Regions from separate parts of the Cupriavidus sp. DF5525 genome, predicted to be linked through region 3. Evidence: predicted binding sites of a transcription regulator. Region 3 holds the regulator's gene; each other region holds the start of a gene.
The links. The regulator HrcA, encoded in region 3, represses chaperone genes, less so after heat shock. The targets are predictions, from matches to a motif close to TTAGCACTCNNNNNNNNNGAGTGCTAA.
Positions count from the first base shown of each region.

Region 1: groES (co-chaperone GroES) is a predicted target of HrcA. The motif match lies at 1,208-1,234, and genes of this name have one in related genera.
Region 2: rpoH (RNA polymerase sigma factor RpoH) is a predicted target of HrcA. The motif match lies at 1,384-1,410, and genes of this name have one in related genera.

Region 1 covers NZ_CP168265.1:1,885,751-1,889,026, forward strand. The annotation lists gene ABNX08_RS08930 (hypothetical protein) at 1-402, opposite strand, end outside; partial or broken gene ABNX08_RS08935 (DUF3622 domain-containing protein) at 418-549, opposite strand; gene groES (co-chaperone GroES) at 1,326-1,616, shown strand; gene groL (chaperonin GroEL) at 1,717-3,276, shown strand, end outside.
Region 2 covers NZ_CP168265.1:325,706-328,981, reverse strand. The annotation lists gene ybiB (DNA-binding protein YbiB) at 1-249, shown strand, start outside; gene ABNX08_RS01645 (pirin family protein) at 269-1,147, opposite strand; gene rpoH (RNA polymerase sigma factor RpoH) at 1,497-2,426, shown strand; gene ABNX08_RS01635 (SCO family protein) at 2,526-3,146, opposite strand.
Region 3 covers NZ_CP168265.1:1,129,633-1,132,908, forward strand. The annotation lists gene recN (DNA repair protein RecN) at 1-51, opposite strand, end outside; gene ABNX08_RS05385 (NAD kinase) at 105-1,022, opposite strand; gene hrcA (heat-inducible transcriptional repressor HrcA) at 1,135-2,172, shown strand; gene hemH (ferrochelatase) at 2,285-3,276, shown strand, end outside.

The DNA.
Region 1 (3,276 bases), 760 kb from region 3:
TGTTGTGCTGGTCCCGGGAATGAACTGGCGAATCGTTATGCCCGCGCTTGCGTAGCCACAAAGACAATCATCAAGCGACTTCAGAAAATCCGCTTCATGGCCAGGTGTGTATCCGACAGCCCCATTCTCAGCGATGTCGTAGGCCTTCGGATTTTGGCGCGTGGAGACGGTCACAATCTTATTTCCCGGAAGAGATCGAATGGCACTCAACAATCTGGCAGCATCCGGCGAGTTTGGCTGGAAAGGCTCGGTATATGCCTGCAAGGCCTCGACACGAACCATGCTGCTTTGCATTTTGGCGTTGCTCCGCGGTCCAAGCTCTTGAACGAGTGTCCGCCGCCGGCGCTTGCTCTCGCGGCGTCGAACTCTCAGGGCCTCACGCTGGCGCAGATAGTCGGCCAACTCCTTCTCCGCCCATTCGTGTGCTTCCTGGCGCGAGGCGAAACCTTTCCGCTCTCGTTCGATTGTGGTGCCCCTGGAGGTTCTGCGGCGAACTACGCGAGCGCAAAACCGGCCATCGACCATGGTTACTGTAGTGCAATACTTCATCGGTCAGTGCGAGAAACCCCGGCGTTCGGACCGGGGAGGGATAGCGCGCGACGCTAAGCGCCGCCCCAGCTCTCGCTCTCCTTGATAGTTGGCGCTATGAATGAATCCATCGCCGCGCTGGATCCTGCAGTGTTTGCATGAAGTGCATGCACCGTGCGAGCGACAGTTTGGAAGGTAAGCTTCTTCTTAAGTATATAGTTGAAGATGTTCGATGAAAAAAATCCGAGCATCCAGTTCCTTGGCATGTATGGAAATATCTGCGCGATTTAATTCTGGGCCTAACAATGGAGCACTGGTATTAGTCCCGTCTCGCAAGGAGACTTCCGCGAAGTCAAACTCGCTGAATTGAAGCTCGCGGCCTCGCCTTTGACTGTGCCACTGATACTGGCGGCCTTGAAACCGCTGCTGGGCGGAAACCCTCGTCCTGGCTGCCTTGAAGCAGGCACGCAGAAGCGAATAGTCCAAGACTATGGTTGCATCGAATTGGCATCGTCACATCTATGAGGCTGCGATCCCCGCAAAGTGCCGATGCTTCGTTTTTCAGTAGCATCCCAGCCACGGTCTCTCCCGCGTTCTGAGGAGAGCATGGCCGTGCGCAAGCACAAGCTCAGTTTTTCCACAAATCCGGTCTTGAAATGCCCATACTCCATCCCCATCATTCGCATTCGTCAGGGCGGAGTGCTAATAGCGCCTGTTCGATACACCAAATTTCAGACGGCATTGCCCTCGTGGCTGGCCGTTTTGTTCGAATAACACTTGCATATCTAGGAGCATTCATGAACCTTCGCCCTCTGCACGACCGCGTGATCGTCAAGCGTCTGGACAACGAAACCAAGTCCGCGTCCGGCATCGTGATTCCCGACAACGCCGCCGAGAAGCCCGACCAGGGCGAAGTCCTGGCCGTCGGCCCGGGCAAGAAGGATGACAAGGGCCACAATATCGCTCTCGACGTCAAGGTGGGTGACCGCGTTCTGTTCGGCAAGTACGCCGGCCAGGGCGTGAAGGTGGATGGCCAGGAACTGCTGGTCATGCGCGAAGAAGACATCATGGCCGTGGTTGCCAAGTAATCGACGCCCGTCGCACCAACAAATACCCCAGATTCCCGACCGTCCCCCTCTCATATAGAGAAGGCGCGCGACGGTCTTTCCAGATTCGGAGATTCAAGACATGGCAGCAAAAGACGTAATTTTCGGCGACGCCGCACGTGCCAAGATGGTGGAAGGCGTAAACATCCTCGCCAACGCAGTCAAGGTGACCCTGGGCCCGAAGGGCCGTAACGTGGTGCTGGAGCGCAGCTTCGGCGGCCCGACCGTGACCAAGGACGGCGTGTCCGTGGCCAAGGAAATCGAGCTGAAGGACAAGCTGCAGAACATGGGCGCCCAGATGGTCAAGGAAGTGGCTTCCAAGACCAGCGATAACGCCGGTGACGGTACCACCACCGCAACCGTGCTGGCCCAGTCGATCGTGCGCGAAGGCATGAAGTACGTTGCCGCCGGCATGAACCCGATGGACCTGAAGCGCGGCATCGACAAGGCTGTTACCGCTGCCGTGGAAGAGCTGAAGAAGGTCAGCAAGCCCACGACCACCAGCAAGGAAATCGCCCAGGTTGGCGCGATCTCGGCCAACAGCGACACCTCGATCGGTGAGCGCATCGCCGAAGCCATGGACAAGGTCGGCAAGGAAGGCGTGATCACGGTTGAAGACGGCAAGTCGCTGGCCGACGAGCTGGAAGTCGTGGAAGGCATGCAGTTCGACCGCGGCTACCTGTCGCCGTACTTCATCAACAACCCGGAAAAGCAAGTTGTCCAGCTGGACAGCCCGTTCGTGCTGCTGTTCGACAAGAAGGTCTCGAACATCCGCGACCTGCTGCCGGTGCTGGAGCAAGTGGCCAAGGCCGGCCGCCCGCTGCTGATCATCGCTGAAGACGTCGAAGGCGAAGCCCTGGCGACCCTGGTGGTCAACAACATCCGTGGCATCCTGAAGACCGCCGCCGTCAAGGCCCCGGGCTTCGGCGACCGCCGCAAGGCCATGCTGGAAGACATCGCCATCCTGACCGGCGGCACCGTCATCGCTGAAGAAATCGGCCTGACGCTGGAAAAGGCCACCCTGAACGACCTGGGCCAGGCCAAGCGCATCGAGATCGGCAAGGAAAACACCATCATCATCGATGGCGCCGGCGACGCAGGTGCGATCGAAGGCCGCGTGAAGCAGATCCGCGCCCAGATCGAAGAAGCGACCTCGGACTACGACCGTGAAAAGCTGCAAGAGCGCGTGGCCAAGCTGGCCGGCGGTGTTGCCGTGATCAAGGTTGGCGCTGCCACCGAAGTCGAAATGAAGGAAAAGAAGGCCCGCGTGGAAGACGCCCTGCACGCCACCCGCGCTGCGGTGGAAGAAGGCATCGTCCCCGGCGGTGGTGTGGCCCTGCTGCGTGCCCGCGCTGCGATCTCGGCACTGACCGGCGAAAACGCCGACCAGAACGCCGGTATCAAGATCGTGCTGCGCGCCATGGAAGAGCCGCTGCGCCAGATCGTGCTGAACGCCGGTGAAGAAGCTTCGGTGGTCGTTGCCAAGGTTATCGAAGGCAAGGGCAACTACGGCTACAACGCGGCTTCGGGCGAGTACGGCGACCTGGTCGAAATGGGCGTGCTGGACCCGACCAAGGTCACCCGCACCGCACTGCAGAACGCCGCTTCGGTGGCTTCGCTGATGCTGACCACCGACTGCGCC
Region 2 (3,276 bases), 800 kb from region 3:
GCGCGCCGCAACAGCCGCATCGACTGGCTGCATGAAGGGCACCAGCAGACGCTGGTCGATCCTGTCGGGGGCTCGCTGGCTGAAGTGCCGGAGCTGCCACCCGGCAGCGATGTCGATCAGACCGCGGCCTGGATCCGGCGCGTGCTGGATGGCGCCGTGCCGGTACCGGCGCCGATCGCCACGCAGATCGAGGCGATCCGGGAATGCCTGCGGCAGGGCACCCGGGTGACCTGGGCCAGCCCGGTCTGAGCCGGCCCCTTTCCTTCCCTTAAGGCTTGCGCGGCGGCAGCGGGATGCGCTCGTTCTCGTCTCCCGGCACCCGTGGGAACTGGTCATCCTCCCAGCGCCTGGCGGCGGCCTCGATCGCTTCCTTGCTGCTCGCGACGAAATTCCAGTAGATAAAGCGGCGGCCGTCGGTCGGATCGCCGCCCAGCAGCATCACGCGCGACGGCGCCGTGGCCAGCAGCGTGGCGCTCTGGCCGGGCGTCAGCACCACCATGTGTTCCGCCGGCAGCGGCTCGCCGTCCAGCGTGACGGCGCCGTCCACCGGGTAGATGCCACGCTGGGCATGCTCGGCCGGGATTTCCACGCTGGCGCCCGCGTCCAGTTCGATCGCCACATACAGCGTGCGCCTGAACACCTTGACGGGCGAGGTCTTGCCGAATGCATCGCCGGCGATCACGGTCATGCGCACGCCGGGCCGCTCGATGCGTGGCAGGGTCTCGGCCGGATGGTGGAAGAACGACGGCTCGTCGGTTTCATGCGATTGCGGCAGCGCCACCCAGGTCTGGATGCCGTGCAGCCGCGCGCCCGCCGCGCGCACATGGTCCGGCGAACGCTCGGAGTGCACGATGCCGTGGCCGGCGGTCATCCAGTTGACGTCGCCCGGACGGATCGCCTGCTCGCTGCCCAGGCTGTCGCGGTGGATGATCTCGCCCTCGAACATATAGGTAACGGTGGCCAGGCCGATATGCGGATGGGGGCGCACATCGGCTCCCTCCCCGGGCGGCAGTTGCACCGGCCCCATATGGTCGAAGAAAATAAACGGCCCTACCGTCTGGGTTGCCGCTGCAGGCAGCAGCCGCCGTACGGTGAAATCGCCCAGGTCGCGCACATGCGGCTTGAGCAAGTGTTCGATAGCAGACATAACTTCTCCGGTGGAATAAGAGAGGCTCGCAAGCATGCCAGCGTGGCGCCGCTTGCGTCGAGTGTAGCCGCTGGTGCAACAAATCATTCCACCAGCGGGCAGAACCGGCGGGGCACGCTTTGCTCTAATACTGAGTGCGCCCTGCTGCGAGTATCCCCGACGGCGCTTGATTGCGAAATAGCTATCCAATATGCTATGACAATCGTCGGGAACTATCGCAACAGTCAGGACTCCAATTAGCACTCACCCGGCCTGAGTGCTAAGATGCGTTGCAGTGCCGCCGCCCATCCCAAGAGAAGGTGCGCGGCGCACCGGCAACCGAACCGCCGGATGCGAAAGGAGCCATTGAGTGAACGCAGTCTTGTCTGCTGACCAAAATCTGACCCCCAGCCGTCTGCCGACGGCCCCGAAGCACGGGGGTAGCCTGGCGCTGACCTTCCCGGCCACGCTGGGCAATCTCGACAGCTATATCCAGGCTGTCCACCGAATTCCGCTGTTGACCGCGGAGGAAGAGCAGCGCCTGGCGCGCGAACTCCGCGACCACGATTCCGTTGACGCGGCCCGCCGCCTGGTGATGTCCCACCTGCGCCTGGTCGTGTCGATCGCCCGCCAGTACCTGGGCTACGGCCTGCCGCACGCCGACCTGATCCAGGAAGGCAATATCGGCCTGATGAAGGCGGTCAAGCGCTTCGACCCCGACCAGGGCGTGCGCCTGGTGTCGTACGCGATGCACTGGATCAAGGCCGAAATCCACGAGTACGTGCTGAAGAACTGGCGCATGGTCAAGGTGGCGACCACCAAGGCCCAGCGCAAGCTGTTCTTCAACCTGCGCAGCCACAAGCAGGGCTCGCACACGTTCACGCCGGAGCAGGTCGAGGCGGTGGCGCGCGAGCTGAACGTCAAGCCCGAAGAAGTGATGGAGATGGAAACCCGCCTGTCGGGCGGCGACCTGGCGCTGGAAGGCCAGATCGACGACGGCGAGGAGGAATTCGCCCCCATCGCCTACCTGGCGGACAACCATAACGAGCCCACGCGCGTGATGGAAGCCAAGCGCCACGACCGCATGCAGGTCGAAGGCCTGGAAGAAGCGCTGGCCAAGCTGGACGAGCGCAGCCGCCGCATCATCGAGGCGCGCTGGCTGAACGTCGAGGACGACGGCTCGGGCGGCGCCACGCTGCATGAGCTGGCCGCCGAGTTCGGCGTCTCGGCCGAGCGCATCCGCCAGATCGAGGCCGCGGCAATGAAGAAGATGAAGGGCGCGCTGCAGGCCTTTGCCTGATCCCGCTGCCCCGCCAGAAGCAAAAAGGCCGGTCCACTGGACCGGCCTTTTTGTTTGCCTGCTGGGCGCGGCTGCGGCGTTATGCCGCACCCCGGGGCATCAGGACAGCAGCTGTTTCAGGTCGTGCGCGATCGGTTCCGGGCCCTGGCCGTGGCGGATAAACAGGCGCAGGCGGCCATCCGGGTCGAATACATAGCTGCCGGCGGAATGATCCACCGTGTAGTTGTTCGGCGACGAGCCCGGCACCTTGGCGTAGAACACCTTGAAGTCCTTGGTCACCTTCTGCAACGCGGCTTCGTCGGCCGGGCGCAGGCCCAGGAAGCGCGGATCGAAGGCAGGCACGTACTGGGCCAGCAGCGCCTGCGTGTCGCGCTCCGGGTCGACCGTCACGAACAGCACCTGCACGCGGTCGGCGTCTGGGCCCATCTTCTCCATCACGGCCTTGAGCTCGGCCATGGTGGTCGGGCACACGTCCGGGCAATGGGTGTAGCCGAAGAACATCACCACCGCCTTGCCTTTGAAGTCGGCGATATGGCGCACCTTGCCGGTATGGTCGGTCAGCGAGAAGTCCTTGCCGAAGTCGGCGGCACCGCTGATGTCGACATTGCGGAACGATGCCTTCTGCTGCCCGCAGGCGGCCACGGCCAGCGCAAGCACGGCCAGCAGGGAGAAGCGGCGGAAGGCGGAAAACAGGCCGGAGGCAGGACTGGGGCGGGGCATGCGGCGGGAACCGGTCAGGGGGTGGGAGGGAACCAGCGGCGCCGGAGGCGCGCGGCGACAGCTTGCAGTATCGCCGATCGCACCGCCGCGCTGCGCCGGCCGCGACAAGATGACGCAGCCGAGCAGCCAG
Region 3 (3,276 bases):
GTCGAGCGTGTCGACGATGACGAAATCGCGGATGGACAGGCTGCGCAGCATCGTGGCGTGAGGGGGTGTCGGTCCGGTGGGTCGGGCTCGGGCTGGGGGGCGGCTCAGAGGCGGTTGTCTTCGGACGGATACTCGTGCCAGTGCAGCTTCTTGCGCAGCGTGGCGTAGTAGTTGTAGCCGACCGGGTGCAGCAGGTTGATGTGCTTCTCCGAGCGCCGCACTACAATGCGGTCGCCCGGCAGCAGCGAGGTCAGCGACTGCATGTCGAAGTTGACGCTCGCGTCGCGCGCGCTGGCCACTTCGATGGTGACCTCGGCGTCGTGCGGCAGCACGATCGGGCGGTTCGAGAGCGCGTGCGGGGCGATCGGCACCAGCACCACGCCGGACAGCGTAGGATGCAGGATCGGGCCGCCGGCGGACAGCGCGTACGCGGTCGAGCCGGTGGCGGTCGACACGATCAGGCCGTCCGAGCGCTGGTTGTACATGAAAAAGCCGTCCACCGACACCGCCAGCTCGACCATGCCGGAGATGCCCGAGCGGTTCACCACCACATCGTTCAGCGCCAGCGCGGAAAAGATATCCATGTCGTCGCGCACCACGCGCGATTCCAGCAGCAGCCGGGTCTCGGCCTCGTAGCGGCCGTCGAGCATGTCGGGCAATACCGTATGCGCGTCTTCCAACGCGATATCGGTCATGAAGCCGAGCCGCCCGTGGTTGACGCCGATCAGCGGCACTTCGTGGCCGGCCAGCTGGCGCGCCAGGCCCAGCAGGGTGCCGTCGCCGCCCAGGACCACGGCGACATCGGCCTGTTCGGCGATCTCCTCGGCGGAGAGGGCCGGGTAGCCGGTCAGCCCGGTGGCCAGCGCGGTCTCGCGCTCGAACACCACATCCTGGCCGTTGCGCAGGATATAAGAGGCGATCTCCTCCAGCGGCCCTTCGATGCCGGCGGTGGAATACCGGCCCACCAGGGCGACGGTCTTGAACGGAGTGCGCAACGCGCTGTCTTTGGGGGGGGCGGACATGCCGGGATTAGACCATACCGCCGTAACCGTTGTCAGCATGCCGGGTGCGGAACCCGGCGCCGGGCGAGGCCGGGCGCCGGAAGGTCCAAAACTTGCGTAAAATCGGGACATCATGGATGAACGTTCCAAAACGCTGCTCAAGACCCTGATCGAGCGCTACATCGCGGAAGGTCAGCCGGTCGGTTCCCGCACCCTGTCCAAGTACTCGGGGCTGGACCTGTCGCCGGCGACGATCCGCAATGTGATGTCCGACCTGGAGGAGATGGGCTTTATCTCCAGCCCGCACACCTCGGCTGGCCGTATCCCGACGCCGCGCGGCTACCGGCTGTTCGTTGATTCCATGCTGACGGCCAAGCCGCTCGAGCGCAACGCCGACCTGGCCGAGCTGACCGGCCAGATCCAGGACCAGCTCGGCGGCCAGCAGCTGGGCCCGCAGCGGATGATCACCATGGCGGCGCGCACGCTGTCCAACCTGTCGCACTTTGCCGGCGTGGTGATGACGCCGCGGCGCGCGCAGGCGTTCCGGCAGATCGAATTCATGCGGCTGTCGGAAAAGCGCATCCTGCTGATCATCGTCAGCCCTGAAGGCGACGTCCAGAACCGCATCATCCAGACCGAACTGGCTTATACGCCGGCGCAACTGATCGAGGCGGCCAACTACTTCAACTCGCATTACGCCGGCATGAGCTTCGACTCGGTTCGCGACCACCTGCGCGTGGAACTGCGCGACCTGCGCCGCGACATGTCGCAGCTGATGCAGGCGGCGGTCGAGGCCGGCAGCACCGTCGAGGACGAGGAGGACGACCACGTCTATATCAGCGGCGAGCGCAAGCTGCTGGAAGTGGAAGACCTGGCCTCCAGCATGGACAAGCTGCGCCGGCTGTTCGACGTGTTCGAGCACAAGACCAGCCTGCTGCAGCTGCTGGACGTGTCCAGCCACGCCCAGGGCGTGCAGATCTTCATCGGCGGCGAGAGCCGGCTGGTGCCACTGGAAGACATGGCGGTCATCACCGCGCCGTACGAAGTCGACGGGCAGATCGTCGGCACGCTGGGCGTGATCGGCCCCACGCGCATGGCCTACGAGCGCGTGATCCCCATCGTCGACATCACCGCGCGGCTGCTGTCCAGCGCGCTGAGCCAGAACCAGTGACACGGCTGGCCGGTCTCAAAAGCTGCCCCATTCCTACCGAGCGCGGCAAATATTGCCGAAGCGTGTTGCGAGCGCTCGTTATCTGCGCTCGCCGCGCCAACCCGGAAGCGACATGACGTTTTCTCCCGAACCGGCCTACCAGCACGGCCAGGCGCCACGCACGGCGATCCTGCTGGTCAACCTGGGCACCCCCGACGCGCCCACGCCCAAGGCGGTGGGGCGCTACCTGAAGGAGTTCCTGTCCGACCCGCGCGTGGTGGAGATCCCGCGCGCGGCCTGGCTGCCGCTGCTGCACGGTGTGATCCTGCCGCTGCGTTCGCGCGCCTCGGCGCTCAAGTACGAATCGATCTGGCTGCGCGAGGCGCATATGACGGGCTCGCCGCTGCTGGTCTACAGCGAGCGGCAGGCGCATGCGCTGCAGCGGCTGCTGAACCAGAACGGCCATGAGGTGACGGTGGCCTGCGCGATGCGCTACGGCAACCCGTCGATCGCGTCGGTGCTGGAGGCGCTGCGCCGCCAGGGCTGCGAGCAGGTGCTGGTGCTGCCGATGTACCCGCAATACTCGGGCACCACCACGGCGACCGCGTTCGACGAGGTGTTCCGCGTGCTCGGCCAGTGGCGCAACCAGCCCGAGTTGCGGCTGGTCAAGCATTTCCATGACCACCCGGCCTATATTTCGGCACTGCACCAGCAGGTCGGCGCCTACTGGGCCCGGCACGGCATGCCGGACTTCGCCCACGGCGACAAGCTGATCCTGTCGTTCCACGGCGTGCCGCGGCGCACGCTGGAGCTGGGCGACCCGTACCACTGCGAGTGCCTGAAGACCGGCCGCTTGCTGGGCGAGGCGCTGGACCTGCAGCCGGGACAATACCAGGTGACGTTCCAGTCTCGTTTCGGTAAGGCGGAATGGCTGCAGCCGTACACGGCCCCGACGCTGGCCGAGCTGGGCAAGGTCGGCGCCGGCCGGGTCGACGTGTTCTGCCCCGGCTTCCCTGCCGATTGCATCGAGACGCTGGAAGAGATCGCCATGGAAGGGCAGACTGAATTCAAGGTCGCGGGCGGCAAGGACTTCCACTTCATCGCGTGCATGAATGATTCGGCACC